Regions from separate parts of the Vibrio sp. 1069 genome, predicted to be linked through region 1. Evidence: predicted binding sites of a transcription regulator. Region 1 holds the regulator's gene; each other region holds the start of a gene.
What was found. Region 1 encodes CRP, which controls carbon source genes, mostly activating them, when cyclic AMP is high. Its sites were predicted from a motif close to TGTGANNNNNNTCACA; they were not measured.

Region 1 (7,918 bases):
GAAGCAATGTTCCGTGAAGGTCTAGAGAAGATCAACGCGAAGTACAACATCTTCTCAGAAGTGCGCGGTCAAGGCCTATTACTTGGCGCTGCACTAAATGAAGAATGGCAAGGCCGTGCGCGTGACGTGCTGGTTGCTGCAGGTAAACAAGGTCTCATGGTATTGGTTGCGGGTGCCAATGTCGTACGTTTCACACCATCACTCGTTATCACACAACAAGAAATTGAAGAAGGCTTGGCGAAACTGGATAAAGCGATCGCGACTTTAGTTTAAGCGCGATATCAGTTTAAACGTCAACGCAGACACCCCCGTCAAGGATCTCTGATGGGGGAATTGTTCCTACAATATAGTTAGGATCTTCTTGCATCTGGAGGGAGTATTGATGCTAGTAGTTCGCCCTATCGCGATGTCGGATTACGACGCACTGCACACTTGTGCGGTGGAGTCTGGTCACGGATTTACATCTCTACCGGTTAACGAAGAACTGTTAACCAATCGAATCAAACATTCAGAGTACAGCTTTGGTAAGCCAGATGTGGCAGAACCAGGCGATGAAGGCTACCTGATGGTTGGCTTTGACTCTGAAACGGGTGAGGTTGCGGGTACCACCGGAATCGAAGCATCTATCGGCTGGGATGTCCCATTTTACTCATATCACATTAGTAAAGTTGTGCACTCGTCGCCAAAGCTTGGCGTTAACAACGTCGTTAAACTGCTTACTTTTGGTAATAACTACACGGGTAACAGCGAAATTTGTACCTTGTTCTTGCGTGAGAAATTCCGCCAAGGTCTGAATGGTCGTCTAATGTCGAAGTGTCGTTTCCTAATGATGGCAGAGCACCCAGAGCGCTTCTCTGAAACGATCTTTGCGGAGATGCGTGGCGTTTCAGACGACGAGGGTAATTCACCATTCTGGCAATGGCTTCAAGAGCATTTCTTCTCTATCGATTTCACTCTTGCAGATTACCTGACAGGTATCGGCAAGAAAGGCTTTATCGCCGACTTGATGCCGAAACTGCCTATTTACATCAATCTGCTCAGCCCAGAAGCGCAAGCCGTGATTGGTCAAGTACATGACAACACGCGTCCAGCGCTGAAGCTGCTTGAGCGTGAAGGTTTTACCAACCGAGGCTACGTCGACATCTTCGACGGTGGCCCAACGGTTGAGTGTGATCTGCGTAATATTGAGTCGGTACGTCATTCATTCCGTGCGCAAGTCAAAATCTCTGAACATTCCAGCACACAAGACTTCTTGATGTGTAATTCATCTTTCGAGAACTTCCGTGCGACAGTCACTAAAGCGGCGTATGACGCAGAAACACAAAGCGTGATGATTGCACCAGACGTTGCGGATGCACTTTCGGTTGAAGAAGGGGATTTCGTTCGCCTTCTTCCGCAGTAACAGACGACAGAATTTAAGGATAGAAACAATGACACATTGGATTGCAGGTGAGTGGGTACAAGGTCAGGGTGAAGCATTTACGTCTCTGTCGCCGTACAACCAAGAAGTAATCTGGCAAGGCAAAGGTGCAACGGCAGAGCAGGTGAACCAGGCGGTATCTGCAGCGCGTGAAGCGTTTATTGACTGGAAAAAGCGTCCATTTGCAGAGCGTGAGGCGATCGTGTTGGCTTTTGCTGAGAAAGTAAAAGAGAACAGCGAAAAAATCGCTGAAGTGATTGCCAAAGAAACCGGCAAGCCAATCTGGGAAACACGTACCGAAGCGGCAGCGATGGCAGGTAAAATTGCGATTTCTATTCGCGCTTATCATGACCGCACTGGTGAGGCGAGCCGTGAAGCAGCAGGCAACCAAATCGTATTGCGCCACCGCCCATTGGGCGTGATGGCGGTGTTTGGTCCTTACAACTTCCCAGGCCACCTACCAAATGGTCACATTGTGCCTGCGCTATTGGCTGGTAACACGGTAGTCTTCAAACCGTCTGAGCAAACGCCATGGACGGGTGAATTGGCAATGAAGCTATGGGAAGAAGCCGGTCTGCCGAAAGGCGTGATTAACCTTGTCCAAGGCGCGAAAGAAACTGGTATCGCCCTCGCTGACGCTAAAGGCATTGATGGCGTACTGTTTACGGGTAGCGCGAATACGGGGCATGTATTACACCGTCAATTTGCGGGTCAACCGGGCAAGATGCTCGCACTAGAAATGGGTGGTAATAACCCGATGGTGATCTCTGATAAATATGGTGATTTGGATGCCACGGTTTACACCATCATCCAGTCAGCGTTTATCAGTGCTGGGCAGCGTTGTACGTGTGCTCGTCGTTTGTATGTGCCATTGGGTGAAAAAGGCGATGCGCTTATCACCACACTCATTGAAGCGACACGCAATATTCGCGTAGACCAACCATTTGCAGAACCTGCGCCATTTATGGGACCGCAAATTTCGGTCGCGGCAGCCAAGTTTATTCTTGATGCACAAGCTAATCTACAGTCTCTTGGCGGTGAAAGCTTGATTGAAGCGAAAGCAGGAGAGGCGGCGTTTGTTTCTCCAGGCATCATTGATGTAACGAACATTGCTGAGTTACCAGATGAAGAGTACTTCGGCCCACTTCTGCAAGTGGTGCGCTACGAAGGATTAGACAAAGCCGTGGCGCTAGCAAACGATACGCGCTTTGGCTTATCTGCTGGTTTGGTTTCAACCGACGACCAAGAATGGGAATACTTCGTTGACCACATTCGTGCAGGAATCGTGAACCGTAACCGCCAGCTTACTGGGGCAAGCGGTGATGCGCCATTTGGTGGTCCGGGGGCGTCGGGTAACTTGCGCCCAAGCGCTTACTACGCAGCAGATTACTGTGCGTACCCAATGGCATCAATGGAAGGTCAAGAAACTGTCTTGCCTGCAACATTGAGTCCAGGTGTAGCGCTATAAGTTTTAATAATAGAGTCGCAACTATGCATTGCGGCTCACCTTGCCGGCGCATCATTTAGGTATGGGTTGTAGTGATCGTTGGCAGAACACGAAAAGTGAGCAAAGACTCGGAAAAGCGTGTTGACTGACTGGCATTTACCGTCACAGGTTGATGGTTGCTCGTTCATTATTCTGGACAACTTTTGTTGTGAACGAGCAGCCAACTTCCGCTTACCTTTAAACTCTACATCTCGTAACAAGGAGTCGTTATGACGCCCGATGTGTTATTTGAATCGCTATGGCAAGATTACATTCAACGTCTTTGCCCTTCGGCGGCTAAAGTGCATCAGCTGCTTCAAGAAGATGAGCCTCTGATTAATGATCATATAGCTTTACGTACCTTCAATATCGCGCCTCTTGGTATTGAAACTCTAGCTAAGCCATTTGTAGCTATTGGTTACAAGGCGTGTGGTGATTACATTTTCGAAAGCAAAAAGCTGGTTGCTAAGCACTATGAGCACCCAGATCCGAAGCAACCTAAAGTATTTATTAGTGAGCTAAAAGTTGAAGAGTGCTCGCCTGAGCTACAAGAGATTGTGAAAAATTTGGTGGCACAAATCGATGCTGACAAGCTGAAAGATAGCGCATTCTTACATGGTGGACGCTTGTGGGATTTAAGCTTTGCTGATTACCAAACGTTGGCTAAAGAAAGTGAGTACGCATCTTGGCTTGCGGCGCATGGTTACGGAGCAAACCACTTCACGGTGAGCGTTAACCAGCTCAATGAATATGAAGAAGTGAAGCAGGTAAACGATCATCTGCGTACCGCTGGGTTTACCATTAATGAAAATGGTGGTGAAGTGAAGGGCACTCCTGAGGTGTTGCTAGAGCAGTCATCGACCATGGCAGATAAAGTAGCGGTTCGTTTTAGCGAAGGCACTGAAATTATCCCTGGCGGGTTTTATGAATTTGCTAAGCGCTATCCGATGGAAAATGGTGATTTGTACCCAGGTTTCGTGGCCGCTTCAGCTGACAAAATCTTTGAAAGTACGAATGGCTAAGTTTTAGGGTTAACCTGTTAAGCTTACTCATTAGTGTTCGCTGCACCCTATCTCATTTGGTCATGAGTAAATAAAAAGCCACCAATGTTGCCATTGGTGGCTTTTATAATTTTGTTCGTGTCACTCTAGTTCGAGATTAACGAGTACCGTAAACCACGATGGTTTTACCGTGAGCAGAGATTAGGTTCTGCTCTTCTAGCATCTTCAAGATACGACCTACTGTCTCACGAGAACAGCCAACAATTTGACCGATTTCTTGACGAGTGATCTTGATTTGCATGCCGTCTGGGTGAGTCATTGCGTCTGGTTGTTTTGCAAGGTTCAGAAGCGTCTGAGCGATACGACCAGTTACGTCTAGGAACGCCAGGTCACCCACTTTTTGGCTAGTTACTTGAAGACGACGAGCCATCTGCGCAGAAAGACGCATTAGGATGTCTGGGTTTACTTGGATAAGCTGACGGAACTTCTTGAAAGAAATTTCAGCAACTTCACAAGGAGATTTAGCACGAACCCAAGCTGTGCGCTCTTGGTCTTCCTCGAATAGACCAAGTTCACCAATAAAGTCTCCTTGGTTTAGGTAAGAAAGGATCATCTCCTTACCTTCTTCGTCTTTGATAAGAACCGCAACAGAACCTTTAACGATGTAGTACAAAGTTTCTGCCTTTTCGCCCGCGTGAATTAGCGTGCTCTTTGAAGGGTACTTATGAATATGACAGTGTGAAAGAAACCACTCTAATGTTGGGTCGGTTTGAGGTTTACCTAGAACCATAATATCTCACTTCCTCTGCAGGGTACGCTTGCGCTATCCATATTTTAGCTAAGCCTGAATTAGGCCTACTAGAATAAGAGCACTTTTTATATGCTGCAAGCTCTCTTGTGTTTCGGTAAGAAATAGTATCCTTTTTCGAAAACGATTTCTTGATTTTAATCGTGCCATGATTGAGATTTTGTAAGCAAAACTGTGCACATGATCACGGTATGAAAAGTAAACATCTTCGCAGGCAGGTTTTTAGCCAATTTTCCCTGTTTCGATGAGCTGTTGTAGGATAGGCCGAACTATGAGCTCCATTGCAAAGCTCATCTTACCGCCGGGTACGACAATCGTGTTGTGGCGTGACATGAATGAGCCATCAATCATGGCCAGCAGATATGGGAAGTCGACATTCTTGATACCGCGTAGGCGAATCACCACAAAACTCTCATCCAAACTAGGGATGCCTTTTGCATTAAGTGGGTTGGAAGTATCAACGGTCGGTACGCGCTGGAAGTTGATGTGAGTACGAGAAAACTGCGGAGTGATATAGTTGAGGTAATCGTCCATGGATCGCACGATTGAGTCCATTACCGCTTCACGCGAATGGCCGCGATCGCGAGTGTCACGTACGAATTTTTGGATCCACTCTAAGTTCACAATCGGCACCATGCCAATTAAGAAATCCACATGTTGAGCAACATTAACATCGCCATCGACCACGCCACCATGTAACCCTTCATAAAACAGCACGTCGCTGTTTTCGGGTAAGTCTTGCCACGGTGTAAACGTGCCTGGCATTTGATTGTAGGGAACCGCTTCGTCAAACGTGTGCAGATAACGGCGCACGCTGCCAGTGCCGTCATGCCCGAACTTACGGAAAAACTCTTCTAATCCCGGGAAGTCATTAGCTTGTGGGCCAAAGTAGCTAATGTGTCGACCTTGCTCGCGGGCTTTGCGGATTTCGATGTCCATCTCTGGGCGAGTAAAGCGATGGAAGCTATCGCCTTCAACCCATGCGGGTTTAACGTTCATCATATTGAACATTTTACGGAAGGCTTCAGATGTAGTGGTCGTGCCGGCACCGGACGAACCAGTAACCGCAATAATTGGGTGTTTAGCTGACATGACAAACCTTGTCGAAAATTACTTACCTGTAATGTGCAGTAGAGTTACTACTGCACGGTCGATATCCCACTATAGCACGTAACAATACCTTGTCATCGAGTGGGATACGGTAAAATGTGAAGGGTCTAAAATTTTGTTTTATGTTGAATATCGACGGTTTCGTGTAGCTCAGAGAACACGATAACCGCTTCACCTTTTTCCAATTGAGCTTTGACTTGATCAATTTTGTCTTGCAAAGAAACCTCGACGGTTCCGTAATCCGTTCCTTCGCGTAAGACGAATTCACGAATTAAGTTTTCCAATGTTTCCGGCGCAATGTCTTGCCATGGAATGATCATAAATACCTCTAACTTTTATGATGAGCGGCTAGTTTACTGCGTTCGTTGCTTGGATACAGCAGAAAGGTAATCTGCGGCGATACTTTCGTAATACGCGGGCAGCGCTTCCTCCAACCAAAACTTAGGTTTTAACGCCGTTCCTGTCAGGAAGCCAACATGGCCACCGTGTTCAAAGAGACGGTAATCAATGTTATCTGGCAGAACAAACTTCGGGATCACATCGTCGGTCATGAACGGATCGTCTTTGGCATGGATGATCAGTGTGGGTAGCGTGATTTGCTGTAGTTTACTTAAGCCAGAGCATTGGTCGTAATAATCTTGTGCGTCTTTGAAGCCATGCAATGGTGCGGTAATCAAATCATCGAATTCATACAATCGTGTGACACGTTTTATTGAGTTGTAGGACAGCGCAAGCTCGCCATGCAGTAGATGATGCTTTTGTAACGCGTTACGTTTCAGTGAAGAAAGCAGATAACGGCGATACACTTTTGAAAAGCCTTGTTCTATACGGTTTGCACACGCCGCTAGGTCTAAAGGCGCTGAGATAATAGTCGCTGCATTCAAAATAGGGTGGTCTTTATATTGGGCTAAATAATTCGCCAACATGTTACCGCCAAGAGAAATACCAACTGCAACTTTGGGATTATCAGGAAAACGTTGTTCAAGGTGCTCTAGGAAGTAACGAGCATCCGTCACTTCACCCGAGTGGTAAGCTCGTGCTTTTTTGTTTGGTTTACCGCTGCAGCCACGAAAATGCATCATCACCGACAGCCATCCAGATTGAGCAAATGCATTCATTAACCCATTGGCATAAGGGCTATAGAAGCACCCCTCTAATCCATGAAATAAAACAAAAATCGGCTTTTTTTGTGCAGGCTCTTGGGTTGGGTTCTCGCTCCACGCGAGATCGAGAAAGTCGCCATCGGATGTATCGAGGGTTTGCCAAATCGGCGTAAATAACGCTTTTTTGCGAATAAAACGCGGCAAAAGTGTTTGGAGATGCGGGTTTTTGATCCCGGCGGCTGCGAAAAATTGTGTCATACCTAACTGCTCTTATGCGGTCCTTCGGTGTCCGTTGAAGAACTTATTAATATAATCCTTTATAAAGATTATAGGTATTCTACAGATTTATGGGCGTTTTGGTGGTTGAATGTTTGGCACCGGAATAGCAAAGGCTTGCTGCAAATGCTCCCCACCGAGTTGACGACAGTATCTCAACGTCAGTGGGTCACCATCATTTTTGAGTAGTGTAAGTGAGTTAATGCAGTCCACCAAATCCGCTTGTTGCTGCTTTTCTAGTTGCAGCTCAAACTGCAAGGTCTCACGATACAAAGCGTCATTGACTTGAGACTTAAGGTGGCGACGAAGGTCGCGAAAGGAGTGAAGTAAAGTTTCGCTTCTACCTAGACAGTCTTGCACCAAGGGCCAGTCTTTTTCTTGGAAAATGAGTTGCTGCTCATCGAGCCATCTGAGCAGCAGGAGTAGGTTCACGTTACCGTGGTAGTTGTTCTGTAATGATAAACACGCCTCTTTCACTTCTCGCACACCATAAAATTGCAGACTAAACTGCCAAAGGTGTTCTAGGGTGAGTGTGTATTCAGCGTGTTGATTACTCATTGATTAAACTCTAGCTCCATCTGCTCCAACGTTTCTTGAGCAGACATCCATTCCATTTCAATTTCTTCGAGCTCAGCTTTACTGGAAGCTTGAAGTGCCAGCACTTGGTTAAGTTTAGCTTTATTTTCGGCCGCATACAGTGAGTTGTCCGCCAAT
Region 2 (7,918 bases), on a different contig from region 1:
CGAAGTGACCCGTTATACTTGTTATCGCAACTTCATCGATCCATACGCATGGAGTTGGCAAAACGGTAACTCACGTTGGGATTTACTCGATGTACTACGCGCGTGCCATGCCCTTCGCCCAGAAGGCGTAGAATGGCCAGAAAACGAAGATGGCTTCACTAGCTTTAAATTAGAACACTTGTCTGTGGCTAACGGCATAGAACATAGTAACGCGCACGATGCCATGGCAGATGTGGTTGCGACTATCGAAATGGCAAAGAAAGTAAAAGCAGCGCAACCAAAATTGTTTGATTACTTTTTTTCTATGCGCCAAAAGCGCAAGCTCAATGATTTAGTCGACATCGTCAACATGACACCGTTGATGCACGTTTCAGGCATGCTAGGGCGCGAATGCCAGTACACTAGCTGGATTGTGCCTGTTGCTTGGCATCCAACCAATAATAACGCCGTTATCACCATCGATTTAGCGAAAGACCCTCAACCTATTCTTGAGCTATCCGCAGAAGAGCTGCACGAAAGACTCTACACTAAGCGCGAAGATCTTGGTGAATTGCTACCAGTGCCAGTTAAACTAGTTCATTTGAACAAATGCCCTATTCTCGCCCCTGCAAAAACGTTAACGGCTGAAAATGCGGAGTCTATTGGCATTGATCGCCAACAATGTCTCGCTAATCTCGCTTTGTTGCGCCAACATCCTGAAATTAGAGAAAAGCTGATTAGCCTCTTTTCCGTCGAGCGTAAATTCGATAAAAGTGATGACGTCGATACACAACTTTACGACGGGTTCTTTTCTCCGGCTGATCGCGCAGCTATGGATATCATTCGCGAAACCGATCCGAATAATCTTGCCGCATTGGACATTGAATTTGATGACAAGCGCATTAAACCTCTATTGTTCCGCTATCGTGCGCGTAACTTCCCAGGCACATTAGACGAGCAAGAACAAAGACGCTGGGCATTACACTGTCGAGAAGTGTTTGAAAGCCAAATTGAAGAGTACATGCTGAATTTAGAAAACTTAGTTCACGAACATGAAAGTGACGAAAAGAAGATTGCGATATTAAAATCCGTGTACCGTTATGTAGAGAGCTTAGCTTCCTAACTCCTCCTAATACAAGCGCACCTTATGGTGTGCTTGTTGTTTATATACTGTCAAAATGATTAAAGAACGATTCTTACAACTGATCCAACTGCTCATTTCAATCTTCCTCATCATGGGAGCACTTGGCATCGGAATTACCATTCAAAAGTTCACTGGCGTTTCCGTTCCAGGAAGTGTCATCGGTATGCTCGTACTGTTTTTCTCCATGACTCTTGGGCTTGTAAAAGTCGACTGGGTCAAACCGGGCGCCACGCTATTTATACGCTATATGATCTTATTGTTCGTTCCTATCAGCGTGGGATTAATGCAACATTTCGATATGCTACTCGCTAATGCCCTCCCTATCATTGCTAGCGCAGTTGGAGGCTCACTCATTGTACTAGTCAGCCTCGCTTGGCTGCTGGACTACTTGTTAAAGGAGAAGCACTGATATGTGGTTAGTTGTTACCATTGCGGTTTTTCTTGTCGCGCGCCAAATTGCAATCAAAGTGAATAATCCTCTAGCAAATCCTTTGCTGATCAGTATTGCAGTGCTCATTCCTTTGCTTACTTACTTAAATGTACCGTTTGAAACGTATTATGCGGATAACGAAGGGATCAGTTTTTTACTTCAACCAGCCGTAGTTGCTCTGGCTTATCCACTATATGAACAACTACCACAAATTAAAGCAAACTGGCGAATCATCACTTTTGCTTGCACAGTAGGCAGTGTGATGTCGATGATGACAACCACCTTGATCGCAGTCGCTTTCAAAGCGGATATCAGTTTAATCGCGAGTCTAGTGGGTAAGTCCGTCACTACACCAATAGCGATGGAAATATCGAGTCACCTCGGTGGTGAAGCCGCCGTTGCAGCGATCTTGGTTCTGATTGTCGGTTTATTGGGCGCAATTTTGGCATACCCAATTTACAATTTGATTGGAATTAAACACCCGATTGCACGTGGTCTGACAATGGGTACAGTCTCTCATGCCTTAGGCACCGCTACTTGTGCAGAGAAACAGCCCATAGATGCCGCGTTCTCATCACTCGCATTGGTTTTATGTGGGATCATAACTTCTATTTTGGCTCCAAGCTTTTTTGCTTTGGCTGTCTGGCTATATCAATAGTTAAGCGCTCTCGGTCTGCCCTCCTTCCGGCAGGCCGTAGCCTTTCCGCTTCTTCCTTACCCTTTTCAAAACCCTATCTTATCTATCAACCTCACCCAGTAATATCGTGAAGGGACTTGATCGAGATATACATTCATAGCATTAGCATTCTAGGTGCTACCACTCGCTCTAGATTACGTAGGCATAAAGTAGCATAGCGGTAAAAGTCGCGTTAGTAACATACTCCTGCTCCTTGGTCATATGAATATATACTGATATGGTTAATTGTGAGACGGAGATAACGCTTCACACCTGTGCAATCGAATACATGTGTGAGCTCACTCTAATTATGTAACAGAATTATCAATTGCATTATTTATCGTGATCTAACGCACGGAACATTTCTATCTTTCACATAGAATAACTGTCCATGCAATAACAAGGATTCAACATGAAAAGTCGCATTGAACAGGCGCTAGCAGGCGCTCCAGAAGCACTTTCCAAACAACTTGCTCCTATCATCCAAGCTGATGATTTTGATGCTACGCTTTCAGTTCAACAATTTGAGCAGTTGCTTTCAGCTACCGGTCTATCAGACAAAGAGCTTCGTGTTGCGCTACTTCCTTTTGCCGCAGCGTACTCCTATGCTCCCCTTTCTGACTTTTATGTCGGCGCTATCGTTCGTGGCCTTTCAGGTCGCCTTTACTTCGGTGCCAACATGGAATTCTTTGGTGTACAGTTGGGTCAAACGGTTCACGCAGAGCAGTCTGCGATTAGCCATGCTTGGATGAAAGGCGAACGTGGTGTTAAGGATATCACTATCAACTTCAGCCCATGTGGTCACTGCCGCCAGTTCATGAATGAGTTATCTACCGCAAACGAGCTTAAAATCCAGCTCCCAGAACGCGAAGAAAAGTCACTTCATGAATACCTGCCTGAAGCCTTTGGACCAAACGATCTCGGTATCGAGTCCGGCTTAATGGCAGAAGTTAAACACCAATTCTCATGTGATGATGAAGACGCACTCATCCAAAGTGCAGTTGAAGCGATGAACATGAGCCACTCTCCATACACCAACAACTTGAGTGGTTTAGCATTAGAGATGACTAGCGGCCGTGTATTCCAAGGCGCTTATGCAGAAAATGCAGCGTTTAATCCTAGCTTGCCACCGCTACAAGTTGCGCTAATCCAAGTTTTACTTGCGGGTGAAAACTTTGACAGCATCAAAGCCGCTGCATTGGTAGAAAACTCTGAAGGTAAGATCAGTCACTTAGCCGATACGCAATCAACGTTGGAAGCGTTGAATCCAGATATTCCGCTTAGTTTTGTCAACGTATAAACGACAAATTCAACAAAAAGCTCTACAACATGTAGAGCTTTTTTATTACCTAAAAACCAAAAGCAAACGTTTGCTTTGTCATAAAACTTCAGTATGATCTCCTGCAATTTCTGTCTCATCACTCTATTTTGTAAGGGAACACTATGTTTGGCACTGCAACTAGCGCAAATGCTACCCGTGTATTACTTTTAGGCTCTGGCGAACTCGGTAAAGAAGTCGCCATTGAATGCCAGAGACTTGGTTTAGAAGTGATTGCTTGTGATCGCTATGCCAATGCTCCAGCGATGCAAGTCGCTCACCGTAGTTATGTTATCGACATGTTAGATGGGAACGCCTTAGAAGAAGTTATTACGAAGGAACAACCTACTTACGTCGTACCAGAAATTGAAGCCATCGCAACCGGCAAACTGGTAGAGCTTGAAGAAAAAGGACTGAATGTTGTTCCAACCGCTAAGGCAACCAGGCTAACAATGAATCGTGAAGGTATCCGACGTTTGGCAGCAGAAGAACTGGAATTGACGACTTCACCTTATCGTTTTGCAGATAACTTTGAAGACTTCAAAGCCGCGGTTGAGCATGTGGGTATTCCGTGCGTGGTGAAGCCAGTGATGAGCTCTTCCGGTAAAGGGCAAAGTGTTATCAAGACCGAAGACGACGTTACAAAAGCATGGGATTACGCTCAGGAAGGCGGACGTACGGGTGCAGGTCGCGTTATCGTGGAAGGTTTTATCGACTTCGATTACGAAATCACTTTATTGACCATCAGAGCCGTTGACGGTGTGCATTTCTGTGCTCCAATTGGTCATCGTCAGGAAGATGGCGACTACCGCGAATCATGGCAACCGCAAACTATGTCAGAAAACGCAGTAAAAGCAGCTGAATACACGGCTGAGAAAGTGGTAAACGCGCTCGGTGGCTACGGCATCTTTGGTGTAGAGCTGTTTGTCAAAGGCGATAAAGTCATTTTCAATGAGGTCTCTCCTCGCCCTCACGATACGGGCATGGTTACAATGATTTCACAGGAAATGTCTGAGTTTGCTCTCCACGTGCTCGCGTTTACCGGAATGCCAATTAATAATATTGTGCAATATGGCCCATCTGCGTCTGCTGTTATTCTTGGACAAGGAACTTCCACAAACATTCGCTTTGAAAACCTAAGCAAAGCTTTAGCTCAACCTCAAACACAAGTTCGTCTATTCGGTAAGCCAGAAATCGATGGCCGCCGCCGTTTAGGTGTTGTCCTTACGCGACGAAAAACCACCGAAGAAGCCGTTCAAGATGCTGTTGAAAGTGCTTCAAAAGTGAATATCATTTATTAAATACGAACCACTCATACAAAAATAGCGCAGCTCAACTTGCTGCGCTATTTCGTGTTCCAAACCGAAGAGAGCCTATTCACTCTCGATTAAGTACACTTCTTCAGAGAAGCGACTTAAGCCTTTTTTCGCAATTTTAGGATGATTCTCGTCAGCTTCATCTACGTTCAAACAAGTAACTTTGTAACCTGAAAATAACTGCTCAATCTCTTCGACCGGCACGCTAAATGGAGGCCCCGCCATCTCTTCTTGAGGATAGTTGAGTGTAACAAGCAAAATACGACCGCCTGGATTCAGCAGTTGCTTGAGACGCTCTACATACTCCTCTCGCATATCTTGCGGTAAAGCAACCAACGCGGCGCGATCATAAATGATATCGGCTTGAGATACTGGTGCAGTGAAAAAGTCCCCAGTATAAATAGAGAGCTCATCAAATTGATAAAGCTCGTGCATGCCATTAAGAGGCGTTACCGTTGGCGTGTAAAAATGTTCAGCAAAAAAGGCACGCACAGCGATATGGCTTAGCTCAACACCTTCAACCGAATCATGCTTCATCGCTAGCCAAATCAAGTCTTCTGACTTTCCACATAAAGGAACTAACACTTTATCTTCACGCTTTGGATTAGTGTGTTTCCAATATACTGGTAATAGCGGGTTTACATCTTCCAAGTGAAATCCGATTTGATTGCTGGCCCATTTGTTATGCCAAAATTCTTGGTCTCTCATTTTACTTTCTACTTGTCGGCTGTTTTCATTTTGAGAGGTAAGACTAACGTTTTTTTTCAATTTGTCTATGCCGTTCATCTTTGGTTAATACTGCGGTGATAGGATGTAATCGGTCTCATAGGAGATGCGCCTTTATCTGATAATCAGAATAAAGAAAAGAGAAATGGTGATCTAACGCACGATTCTACTTCAAGATAAAACTGAAACCTTGGAATCTTTCGTAATGGCCCCATTTATAAGTTAGTACCTGATTTGCCGAACTTAGCGACCTTTATGTTCCCTATTTTCTAAGTACAAGCAAGTTAAGGAGAGTGAATGAGCTTATTTCTTCGTACTACAGCATTGATGCTTTTGGTACTTAGCCGTGCACCGGCATTTGCCGCACTTCCAATTACCCCTGCGCCTAATGGCGAACAAAATCGTTCAACCAGCCAAAACGAAGTTTGTTCGAAACTTTTTAAACACAGCCTTAGCGGTTTATATGGCATTCAGTCAATCGACACCACACCAACTCAGCCATATTCTGACTTCGACATTCTTTACAGCAAAGCTCACCAAGCGCAATTTGAACTTGAAACTATCTGTAAAAGTACCGCACTTCTTAATGACGCTCAGCCATACTTCGCAGGCGTGAAATCCAAACAACGAGCAGAAGAAAAGATAGCTTTAGAGTTAGATGGGAAAGTTGAACGTATTACTGACCTAGCACGTGCAACGATTGTAGCTGAAGACGTCGCGAGTTTAGTCTCCATTTATGAAACGTTAGAGCGTGAAACAACGATTGTGAAAGTAAAAAATCGATTCAAAAAACCTGGCCCTTCAGGATATAGAGACTTGAACTTGCTCGTTCGTTTACCAAAAACAAACCTAGTAGCCGAAGTTCAACTGCACTTGAAAGCAATCGCAGATGTAAAAAGCGGTCCCGAACACGACCTATACGAAAAAATCCAGAAACTAGAACGTCAAGCGATGTTGGAAAAACGTGAGCTAAGCGAAATAGAGCTTGCCTCTATTCGCAACATGCGTACACAGTCTAAGAACTTGTACCAACAAGCATGGCAACCATACTTAACAACGCATCTAGAAGCGGCGTAACCGATATCATTAAGCGTCTCTCATAAACAGAAAAACCACCGCATTACGGTGGTTTTCATTTGTATGCACACGAATTTTACGCAAAAAAAAGACCACGCCTTAGCGTGATCCATTTATTCGGCTTACTGTACTTTCTTCAGGTTTTCTACACGAGCTTTTAACTTCTGACCCGGGCGAAAAGTCACTACACGTCGAGCAGTAATTGGAATATCTTCACCAGTTTTCGGGTTACGACCAGGTCGTTCATTCTTGTCACGAAGATCAAAGTTACCAAAACCTGACAGTTTTACCTGTTCGCCACTTTCCAGTGCCTTACGAATCTCTTCAAAGAACACTTCCACCGTTTCCTTGGCGTCCCGCTTACTAAATCCTAATTTATCAAACAGGTTTTCTGCCAGTTCGGCTTTTGTGAGCGCCATAAAACTTTCCTCAAAGCTATGTTAAACAATGCTACGTTAGTGTAGCGCCAGAGCAGTTTTACCCTACCAATTCAACAACATATCGGGGTTACATCAGGAAGTGTATGACAAGCTTATGATTTTCGCCAACTTTTTTCTTGGCGAACAAAAGGAATAGCACTACGTAAATTATTGTTAAACGCCAGAAATTTGATATTTTTGTTTTTGTTTCATCTTTATCAGGAAAAACATCCAGATTATAAAACTAAAAGTAGTTTAAATATCAACATTAAACACTATTTAATAAAAATATCAGATATTGGTTATTTAACAGACACTTGACATAGAACTTGTCGTAAATTCAGTGATTTGTATGTAACTCGATACGTAACAATTAGATTAAAAGGTATGACCACCTGTACTTTGCAACTGTGCTTAGAAAGCTTGATTAAACCCACGCTTCTCGCTGTTTAACGATGACGCCATATATAAAGATTGATAATGTGGAAGTTCGTGTATTTCCTCATTAGCTTCTTACACTGCTTCTAGGCGACCATGATTAATCAAATCATAAATATTCTTTTCCCTGTTTTTGCTCTTGTCGGAGTTGGCTATTTGGTCGGTCGTTACATCAAGCCTGACTTTCGCCCAATAAACCGCATTAATATTGAGGTTTTTTACGCCAGCACTGGTATTTTCGTCACTCGTTAGCATGCCGCTCGATTCAAATCAGGGGCCGCTTCTCTTGGCGGCAATTGTCGCGGTTTTAATTCCCGCACTACTCATGATCCCGGTATGTCGATGGACGTCACTCTCGTTTAAAACCTGGGCGCCACCACATATGTTTCGCAATA
Region 3 (7,918 bases), on a different contig from region 1:
TAAAAATGCTGAGTAACGATAGGAGATAGCTGCTTTTGAATCCTTTTACTGATGGAGTCCAACGTTAAATTAGCTAAAGAAGTGTGCCCTACACCGTTTAGACAATACGCAGTCTCAATTTTGACCATCGTGGATAACCAGTATGTCGTGGCACTACCCGTTGTATACTGAACATTCGAAATAGCCAGCAACGCATTGGGGTAGTCTTCTTGCAGACGATGTAATTTGGCTCGGTAGAGGTGAATTTGTGCGGCGAGGTTTTTATCACTGACGAGAATGCTCAGTTCTTCACATTCACTCAACAGCTCTTTGGCGTCTGCGGTACGGTTCAAGCTGATATAACAGGCAAGCATGTACAGCTTGTAACGAAGGCGTAGGGATCGACTGCCAATAGCGTGATCGATAGCATCTATTTTTTGATAATAACGTAATGCACGTTGGTGATCCCCATAGGCATCGCATAAATTACCCATTCCAATAATGGCCAATACGTACTCATCAATATAGCCGTACTCGACGGCGATATTGGTTGAAGCAACATACTCGGTTAATGCCGCATTGTAGTCACCTACTTCAACTAAACGCTCACTCAAGCTTGCTTTCACAGAAAGAATATCTTCTACATCTTCTGGTAAAACAAGCAACTCAAGCGCTTGTTTCAATTCACTAATGCTGTCGTTGAGCTGTTTGATCTCTCTTCGATACTCGGCGCTAATGATATAGCAATGCGCTTTCTCTCGGTTTGTTGACGCAATATGTAACCCTATGTGTTCCCATAGCGTAATCGCTTCTTCACCTGAAACGGAAGAAGGATCGATACCTGCGTCAGTCACCTTGCTAAGCAGTTGTTCCATTCTTCATTACCTCAATATAACTTTCTTCGAGCTGTTCTAACGTGAATGGGAAGGTCAGGATATCTTGCAAATACAGTATCGGTTTCGGGCCTTTGATTCCGCGTCGCTTCCATGGATAGATGTCTAACATCGCTTGGACAGTGCGGTAGACCTCTTCTGCTGCTTGACCTTTTTCTGCAATTAACATTGCTAGCCTGTTACTGGAAATTCTCGAGATGAGGTCGCTGGAGGTTGTCAATGCATGAACGAGCTCGGTACAAACATCGAGAACTTCGGGGTTTGAATGCTGAATCATAATGATGGCGTGGTTAGAGCGTTTGAGCTCCGTTTTAAACAAAACTAACTGTTCCCACCAGTAGGTCTCAGAAACGACATTAGAGAACTGTTTTTCAGGGTCGTATTCGTGTTGAGAGCGAATATGATTGATCAGCTTACGTGCTCGCTGCTCTAGTTGGCGTTTAGAGCCTCTTGCTTTATCCATGCTGATTCGATGAGTTTGTTCTTTGAGCATTTTGAGTGCGTGCTTACGGTATTTCTTGAACGCGTTAAACGCAGATTCAAAGTCACCTTGTTCTTCAGCGACTCGTGATTGTTGGAAGCAAATTTGGCTGAGTAGCTCACCGTGGTCGAAACTGAGTGCAGACTCTTCTGCTGCAAGTAGCAACTTGGCAGCGCTGTCTGTATTTTGGCGCAAAAGCTCAAGTCTTGCTCGGCTAATAAAAGAGTGTGCTTTCATCCAAACGAGGTCATGCTCAATGGCGAGCTGGTGGGCTTTTTGGGTGGCTTCTTCGGCCGCATCAAGGCGTTCTAGTCCAAGCAGTGCTAACCCTTTAAAGTCCCAGATCTCGGCTTGCCACGTACTGTCATCATGATCTTTTAATACTTCGGTTGCTCCATCCAGTACCGTAAGCATCTCGACAAACTTATTTAGTAAGTAATAGTCCCAAGCTAATAGGATGCGCGCTTTGCCTTCTAACCAAGCAATACGAACATTGTTTGCCACTTTAACGGCTAACTCATGAGTTGAAGCGGCAAGTTGGTGTTCATTAGTGATGCGCCATACATTACCAAGCCCAATTAGAGATTCGATTTGAATTTCAACATCATCAACAAGAGCAGATTGTTCGAGCGCATTAATCCAATATTGTTGCGCGGAATAATACTTTGCTTGGCCCCAATATTGGAGTGCAAAAAGATGGAGAATTTCCGGGAGATGATCGTCGGTTTCAAGCTGTGTTTGTTTGCTGTAAGCGTTTTTGACGAGTTTTAAGCCTTGTCGGTAATCCATTAGGCACCAACAGCATTGCGCCATGATGAGTAAGGCTTTGATCTCTCCGTCCACAAATAAAATTTGTTCCGCGCGGATACGATATTGCTGCGCAATATTAAAGGTATGTTTAGGGGCCGATTTTATTTGGCCTTTAAGCTTAGTGAGATCATCTTCTAGCTGAATTTGGTTTTTATCCAACGTTCACATCCATGACTATCGAACTGGAAATCACACCTAATATTAAGTGGTTAGATGCATGTTTCTTTACCAAAGCGATGCGGATAACGTTTTGGTAAACGATCAGGGGCCGTAATGTATACCGTTACAACCCCTAATTACTACATCTAAATTACCAATAGAATAGCTACGATAGGAGCTGTTTGATTGTCAAAGGTGCATCAGAGACTTCCAACCTTTGTGCAGCGGTAAGACCTTGTTTATCCTGATAGCACAAATTATGCCAAGCTCTGAATATATCTAAAAGAGGTAAAATACCAGCAGGTCGTAATTTGCGACGTGGCTCGTTAATGAAGCTTTCGAAAAGAATCTGAAAGCGGTTTTGATAAAACTTCACATGACGAGTTGTCGCAACGTTAAACCATTTTTCAGGCTCATTTTGATCGCCAGCGAGGTAGCAAATGCCTTTGTGGTTTTCGTTTTGACTAGAGATTGCCCAACGATCGCGCCACCAACTCATATAGGCGATATCGACTTTGCCAAAGGGAGTGCTCATGTCCCAACTAGCGTCCTCTTCTACATACATCAAGTCGACACTTTTCTCTTTAATACGAGGTAAACAAACGCTCAATGCAGCTGAACGTAGTAGGGGATCTTGAGGCATGTATAGAGATACACGTTTGTTTGGGCAGCACATATCAAGTACGTGCAAATAGTGTGCATACGAGGTGTATGGCGGACGGACTAATGCCCCTTTTGAAGGGTAATGAAATACAGATAGATTACCAAGAGGGTCTTCTACGTTACCGCGAGCCAAAATTGTTTGGTATTTTTGGTCAATTCGCTCTCTGAGGTGATGAGAAGGTTCCGCAAGCGGCTCACTTGCTTCCGCTACGTACTCCTGGGAAACAAAACGAGACACCTCATCGTAAGGATTATGATCGAGAGTTGCGATTGGCTCTTCATCAGCGGAATAATTGACGTGCTGGCAAAGAATATAGCCAGAATGCGCTTCGCCAGAAACAATCCAATACACACCATTATTGCTGTTCGGTTGCAATGCAATATAGTTTGAGGCCAATTCATAATGCGTTGCGTGGTTTACCCAGCGCGCATCAATGGTTGCCAGCTTGCGGCGGCAGCGGCTAGCTATATGGTCAACATGATCGTAAAAGGTTTTTGGGTTAATACTAAGCTTGCGGCAGATTTCTCGTACGGAATATCCCGTAAACAATAAACCCATCAAGTTCTCTTGAAATTGAAGCTTCTTGTTGGCACCAGACCACTTGTCGACAAAGGTACTTTGACACACTTTACAGCGGTAACGTTGGCGATCGCCACTGTAACCGAAAGCGTGATAGAGGTGTTTGTGAGTGTGGACAGAAAGTCCAAAGTTGTCGCAATCATCATTACGGCAAGCAGGCAACCCGTCACTGTGGACGTGCCGCAGGCGATGAAGTTCGTTCACGACATCGCGATTATTAAGTAAGGGGGGGAAAGCTCCACATTCACGGCATACCATCGCCGGACGCTTAGGGTTCGCATGTTGCAGAACGTAACGCTTTGCATCACTCAATCCAAAGTTGTCACACGCCAATGTTTTACAAAAGTTGAGTTGTAACCCATCTGCGTCTTTTGGCAGTTCGCCGTTAGACACAATCGCCCCCTCGGGATAATTCGGGCAGCCAGCATAACTCTGGCTGCAAATTATTACTTACTATTTGTTCTTAGATGTTGATTGCAGTTTCTAGTGCAACTTTCATCATGTCGTTGAACGACTTCTGACGCTCTTCTGAGCTTAGTTTTTCACCACGGATGATGTGGTCAGAAACTGTCAGGATAGTCAGTGCTTTCGCGCCTAGGTCAGCTGCTACGCCGTAGATACCAGCCGCTTCCATGTCTACACCTAGGATGCCTAGTTTTTCCATCTTCTCGAAGATGTCTGCTTCTGGTGTGTAGAACAGGTCTGCAGAGAATACGTTACCTACTTTTACAGGCACTTCCTGAGCGCGCGCTTGGTTAACTGCTTCTTCTAGAAGACCGTAATCAGCGATTGCTGCGAAATCGTGGTTGTTGAAACGGATACGGTTAACTTTAGAGTCTGTAGAAGCACCCATACCGATAACAACGTCCATTAGTTTCACGTCGTCACGTACTGCACCACAGCTACCCACACGGATAACGTTTTTCACGCCGTATTCAGCGATTAGCTCGTGTACGTAGATACAGCAAGACGGGATACCCATGCCGTGGCCCATTACAGAAACTTTTTTGCCTTTGTAAGTGCCAGTAAAGCCGAACATGTTGCGAACGTCACAAACTTGTTTCACATCTTCTAGGAACGTTTCAGCGATGTATTTAGCGCGCAACGGGTCGCCTGGCATTAGAACTGTTTCAGCGAAATCACCTGGTTGTGCGTTAATGTGTGGGGTTGCCATAAGTGCTCTCCAAAGTTTTGTTTTGATAAAACGCCTCTATTATAGAACGCTATTACCAATTCTGTTGAACTTGTTCGTTTTCGTTGAGGCAATAATAACGGGACGTACAGTGGCCCCTTGAGAGCTTAGTCACAAAAACCACGCATTTAGAAACTGCAACTCCTATTGATAACCAAATCTGTTGAAATCAAAAGAGCAATCGATTTGCTTTTGAGCAGTTTGTCGATTGCGCGCACAAATTCTTTGTTTTTGGGCCAAACTTTTTTCTGACAGCTGGTTGATCGAAATACTTTCGAGTGAAGTAAAACGATTAAATTGTACAACTTATTTTCTTGTACAATCTGGAAAGGCTTGCTATAAGTTATACAACAAAACTTTTTGTATAGGGATGCGTCATCATGGAATCTTCGATCAAAGTAGGTATCAGTTCGTGTGTTTTGGGTGAACGAGTGCGTTTTGACTCTGGTCATAAGGTGAGCAACTTTGTGACTAAAGAGCTTAGCCCGTATTTTGACTTTATTTCGGTATGCCCTGAAGTCGGCGTAGGTATGCCAGTACCCCGTCCAACCATTCGTCTTGTTTCTAATGAAGAGCGTGTTGCATTGGTTGAAACCAAAAATCCAGAAAATGATCATACCGACAATATGCTCACTTACTCGGCCAATAAAGTAGATGAACTTCAAAGCGAGCAGCTTTGTGGTTACATCGTTTGTGCTAAGTCACCAACTTGTGGCATGGAGCGAGTCAAGGTTTACAGCAAGAACAGTGCTGCGAAAGAAGGTGTTGGCTTGTATACACAAACATTGATGCAAAAAATGCCTTGGTTGCCTGTTGAAGAGGATGGCAGACTTAACGACCCTGTATTGAAAGAAAATTTTATCACTCGAGTATTTTGTCTAAATGACTTTTACGACTCGATGGATGGTGAGCCTACTCGTGGCAAAATCATCGACTTTCATTCGCGCTACAAACTGACGTTAATGGCACACCACCCAGAGTCATACCGCTCCCTTGGCCGCTTAGTCGCTGATGTCGCTAATTATGAAATTGAAGACTTTTACCAAGAGTATCGTTTAGGACTGATGAAGGCGTTAACGAATCGGGCTAGCCGCAAAAATAACACAAATGTGTTGATGCATTTACAAGGGTACTTCAAACGCTCACTAACTAAAGAAGAAAAAGAAGAGTTAGCGACAGTGATTCACGACTACCGTATCGGAATGCTGCCTCTGCTAGCACCACTTACATTGATTAAGCATTACTTAAATACTTACCCAGACGAATATTTAGCAAAACAGAAGTTTTTAGAACCGTATCCGCAGGAGATGAGATTACGCTATGGTTTGTAGTTCAGAAGAAAAACTATACGCGATCCGAGATGTCGCAGAAATCACGGGTGTAAAACCAGTTACGCTGAGAGCTTGGCAACGAAGATACAACTTGATCCAACCTCAGCGAACTGAAAAAGGACACAGACTTTATCGCCAGCAAGATCTCGATACGATTCGCGAAGTCCAGAGCTGGCTCGCGAAGGGGATTTCGATTGGTAAAGTGAAGGGGCTGCTAGGAAAAAGCGCCGATGTCGAAGTCAAAAACGAGGTTCGCACACTCGAAGAAGTTGAAAACATGCTGCTTGCGCTGTCTACCCTGAATCGAGGAAAAGCAGAGAGTTTACTTGCCTCTGTTCTTAAAGAGTATCCACTAAAACTCGTTATTGATCAGTTTATTAGCCCAGTATTTGATGCGCTAGACATGGTGAAAGGATCGCTGCGATCTTTACAAGTAGGGTTATTTCAGACTTGTTTGATCACTCGACTTGTCCTTGTAATCGATTCTGAAAACAAAGCCGCTTCCAAAGGAAAGTGTCTGCTCATTAGCTTTGAACAAAACAGAGAGTCTGAGAGTTGGATTCAAGCAGCGAAGCTTTGCGAACAAGGGTATCACACGACTTTGATCGATAAGGTTGATGATGTTTCTGGTCTACTAGATCACGAGGTCGTTGAAAATGGTTCGTTTATCTACCTTTTCTCCAACAAAGCGCTAGCTGCTAAACAAGTAGCGTCCATCAAAATGCTTCACGCACAACTAGGTGATCGGATGGGGTGCTCTGAAGTGATAGAGAAATTACACCTAACTTAGTAGACAAAAGATAGGAGCTACCATGATTTTAGTATGGTTTCGACGTGACTTACGTACGTTAGACCACACGGCACTCAAAGCGGCATTGGATTCAGGTCAGCCTGTCGTCGCTTGCTTTATCGCGACGCCAGAGCAGTGGCGGGAGCATCACATGGCGCCGATGCAGGCAGACCTCATTGCTCGTCGCTTAGCTTGTCTTAACGAGGAGCTTGAAAGCCTTAATATTCCCTTTTTGTACAAAGAGGTGCCGTCGTTTTCCGATTGTACAGATGTGATTAGTGGGTGGGCGGAAACACTTGAAGCCACTTCTGTCATGGCAAACATTCACTATGAGGTGAACGAACGAGAGCTCGATACACAAGTAAGTGAAGCGTTAGCTTCTCACGATATCGAATTTGAACTGTTTCATGACAAATGTGTGCACGCGCCAACGACGGTTCTTAATAAGCAAGGCGAATATTTTAAGGTGTTTACGCCATTCAAGCGTGCTTGGTTAACGCAGTTCCATATGCCGACGGTAGTAAAACCTCACGAGCAAGCGCCACTCAATAAAAAGGTACTCGAACAATTAGAGTCGGCTCGATTTAATTCAAGCTTCACATTTAGCTATCCTCGAGAATCCAGTGAAGACTGGCTGGCTTCGACTAATGATATTTTGAAGCAGCTTAGGGAATTTGCACGGGAGCGCAGTGACGCGTATCAAAGCGAGCGAGACTTTCCAGCTATTGATGGCACTAGCCAACTGTCTCCATACCTTGCGATTGGCGCGCTATCACCAAGGCAGTGTATTGCTCGTTTGTATGCTGAAAATCAACAAAATGACCTTACAGAAGGGAAAGCAACTTGGTTAAGTGAGATCATTTGGCGTGAGTTTTATCAGCACCTATTGGTTTTCGAACCAAAACTCGTCAAAGGCAAAGGATTTATCGATTGGGAGGATAAAATCCAGTGGTCCTATGATGAGAAAGCCTTTGAGCGATGGAAGACAGGAACAACAGGATACCCAATCGTTGATGCAGCAATGCGTCAGCTCAATCAAA

Region 2: a site for CRP is predicted at 2,522-2,537, ahead of cdd (cytidine deaminase). Genes of this name have one in related genera too.
Region 3: a site for CRP is predicted at 4,858-4,873, ahead of deoD (purine-nucleoside phosphorylase). Genes of this name have one in related genera too.

What each region holds. Positions count from the first base shown of each region.
Region 1 covers NZ_JAWOWP010000024.1:27,065-34,982, forward strand. The annotation lists gene R7040_RS22305 (aspartate aminotransferase family protein) at 1-273, shown strand, start outside; gene astA (arginine N-succinyltransferase) at 383-1,402, shown strand; gene astD (succinylglutamate-semialdehyde dehydrogenase) at 1,431-2,888, shown strand; gene R7040_RS22320 (DUF1338 domain-containing protein) at 3,137-3,928, shown strand; gene crp (cAMP-activated global transcriptional regulator CRP) at 4,065-4,697, opposite strand; gene R7040_RS22330 (phosphoribulokinase) at 4,938-5,807, opposite strand; gene R7040_RS22335 (YheU family protein) at 5,933-6,145, opposite strand; gene R7040_RS22340 (hydrolase) at 6,179-7,186, opposite strand; gene R7040_RS22345 (TIGR02444 family protein) at 7,274-7,762, opposite strand; gene R7040_RS22350 (ABC transporter ATP-binding protein) at 7,759-7,918, opposite strand, start outside.
Region 2 covers NZ_JAWOWP010000001.1:353,938-361,855, reverse strand. The annotation lists gene sbcB (exodeoxyribonuclease I) at 1-1,102, shown strand, start outside; gene R7040_RS01580 (CidA/LrgA family protein) at 1,158-1,532, shown strand; gene R7040_RS01575 (LrgB family protein) at 1,534-2,211, shown strand; gene cdd (cytidine deaminase) at 2,642-3,529, shown strand; gene purT (formate-dependent phosphoribosylglycinamide formyltransferase) at 3,673-4,848, shown strand; gene R7040_RS01560 (thiopurine S-methyltransferase) at 4,921-5,571, opposite strand; gene R7040_RS01555 (phosphoribosylglycinamide formyltransferase) at 5,887-6,666, shown strand; gene ihfA (integration host factor subunit alpha) at 6,789-7,085, opposite strand; partial or broken gene R7040_RS01545 (AEC family transporter) at 7,620-7,918, shown strand, end outside.
Region 3 covers NZ_JAWOWP010000003.1:31,196-39,113, reverse strand. The annotation lists gene R7040_RS06225 (GGDEF domain-containing protein) at 1-854, opposite strand, end outside; gene R7040_RS06220 (hypothetical protein) at 838-2,322, opposite strand; gene R7040_RS06215 (hypothetical protein) at 2,489-3,958, opposite strand; gene deoD (purine-nucleoside phosphorylase) at 4,029-4,739, opposite strand; gene R7040_RS06205 (YbgA family protein) at 5,138-6,088, shown strand; gene R7040_RS06200 (MerR family transcriptional regulator) at 6,078-6,878, shown strand; gene phrB (deoxyribodipyrimidine photo-lyase) at 6,901-7,918, shown strand, end outside.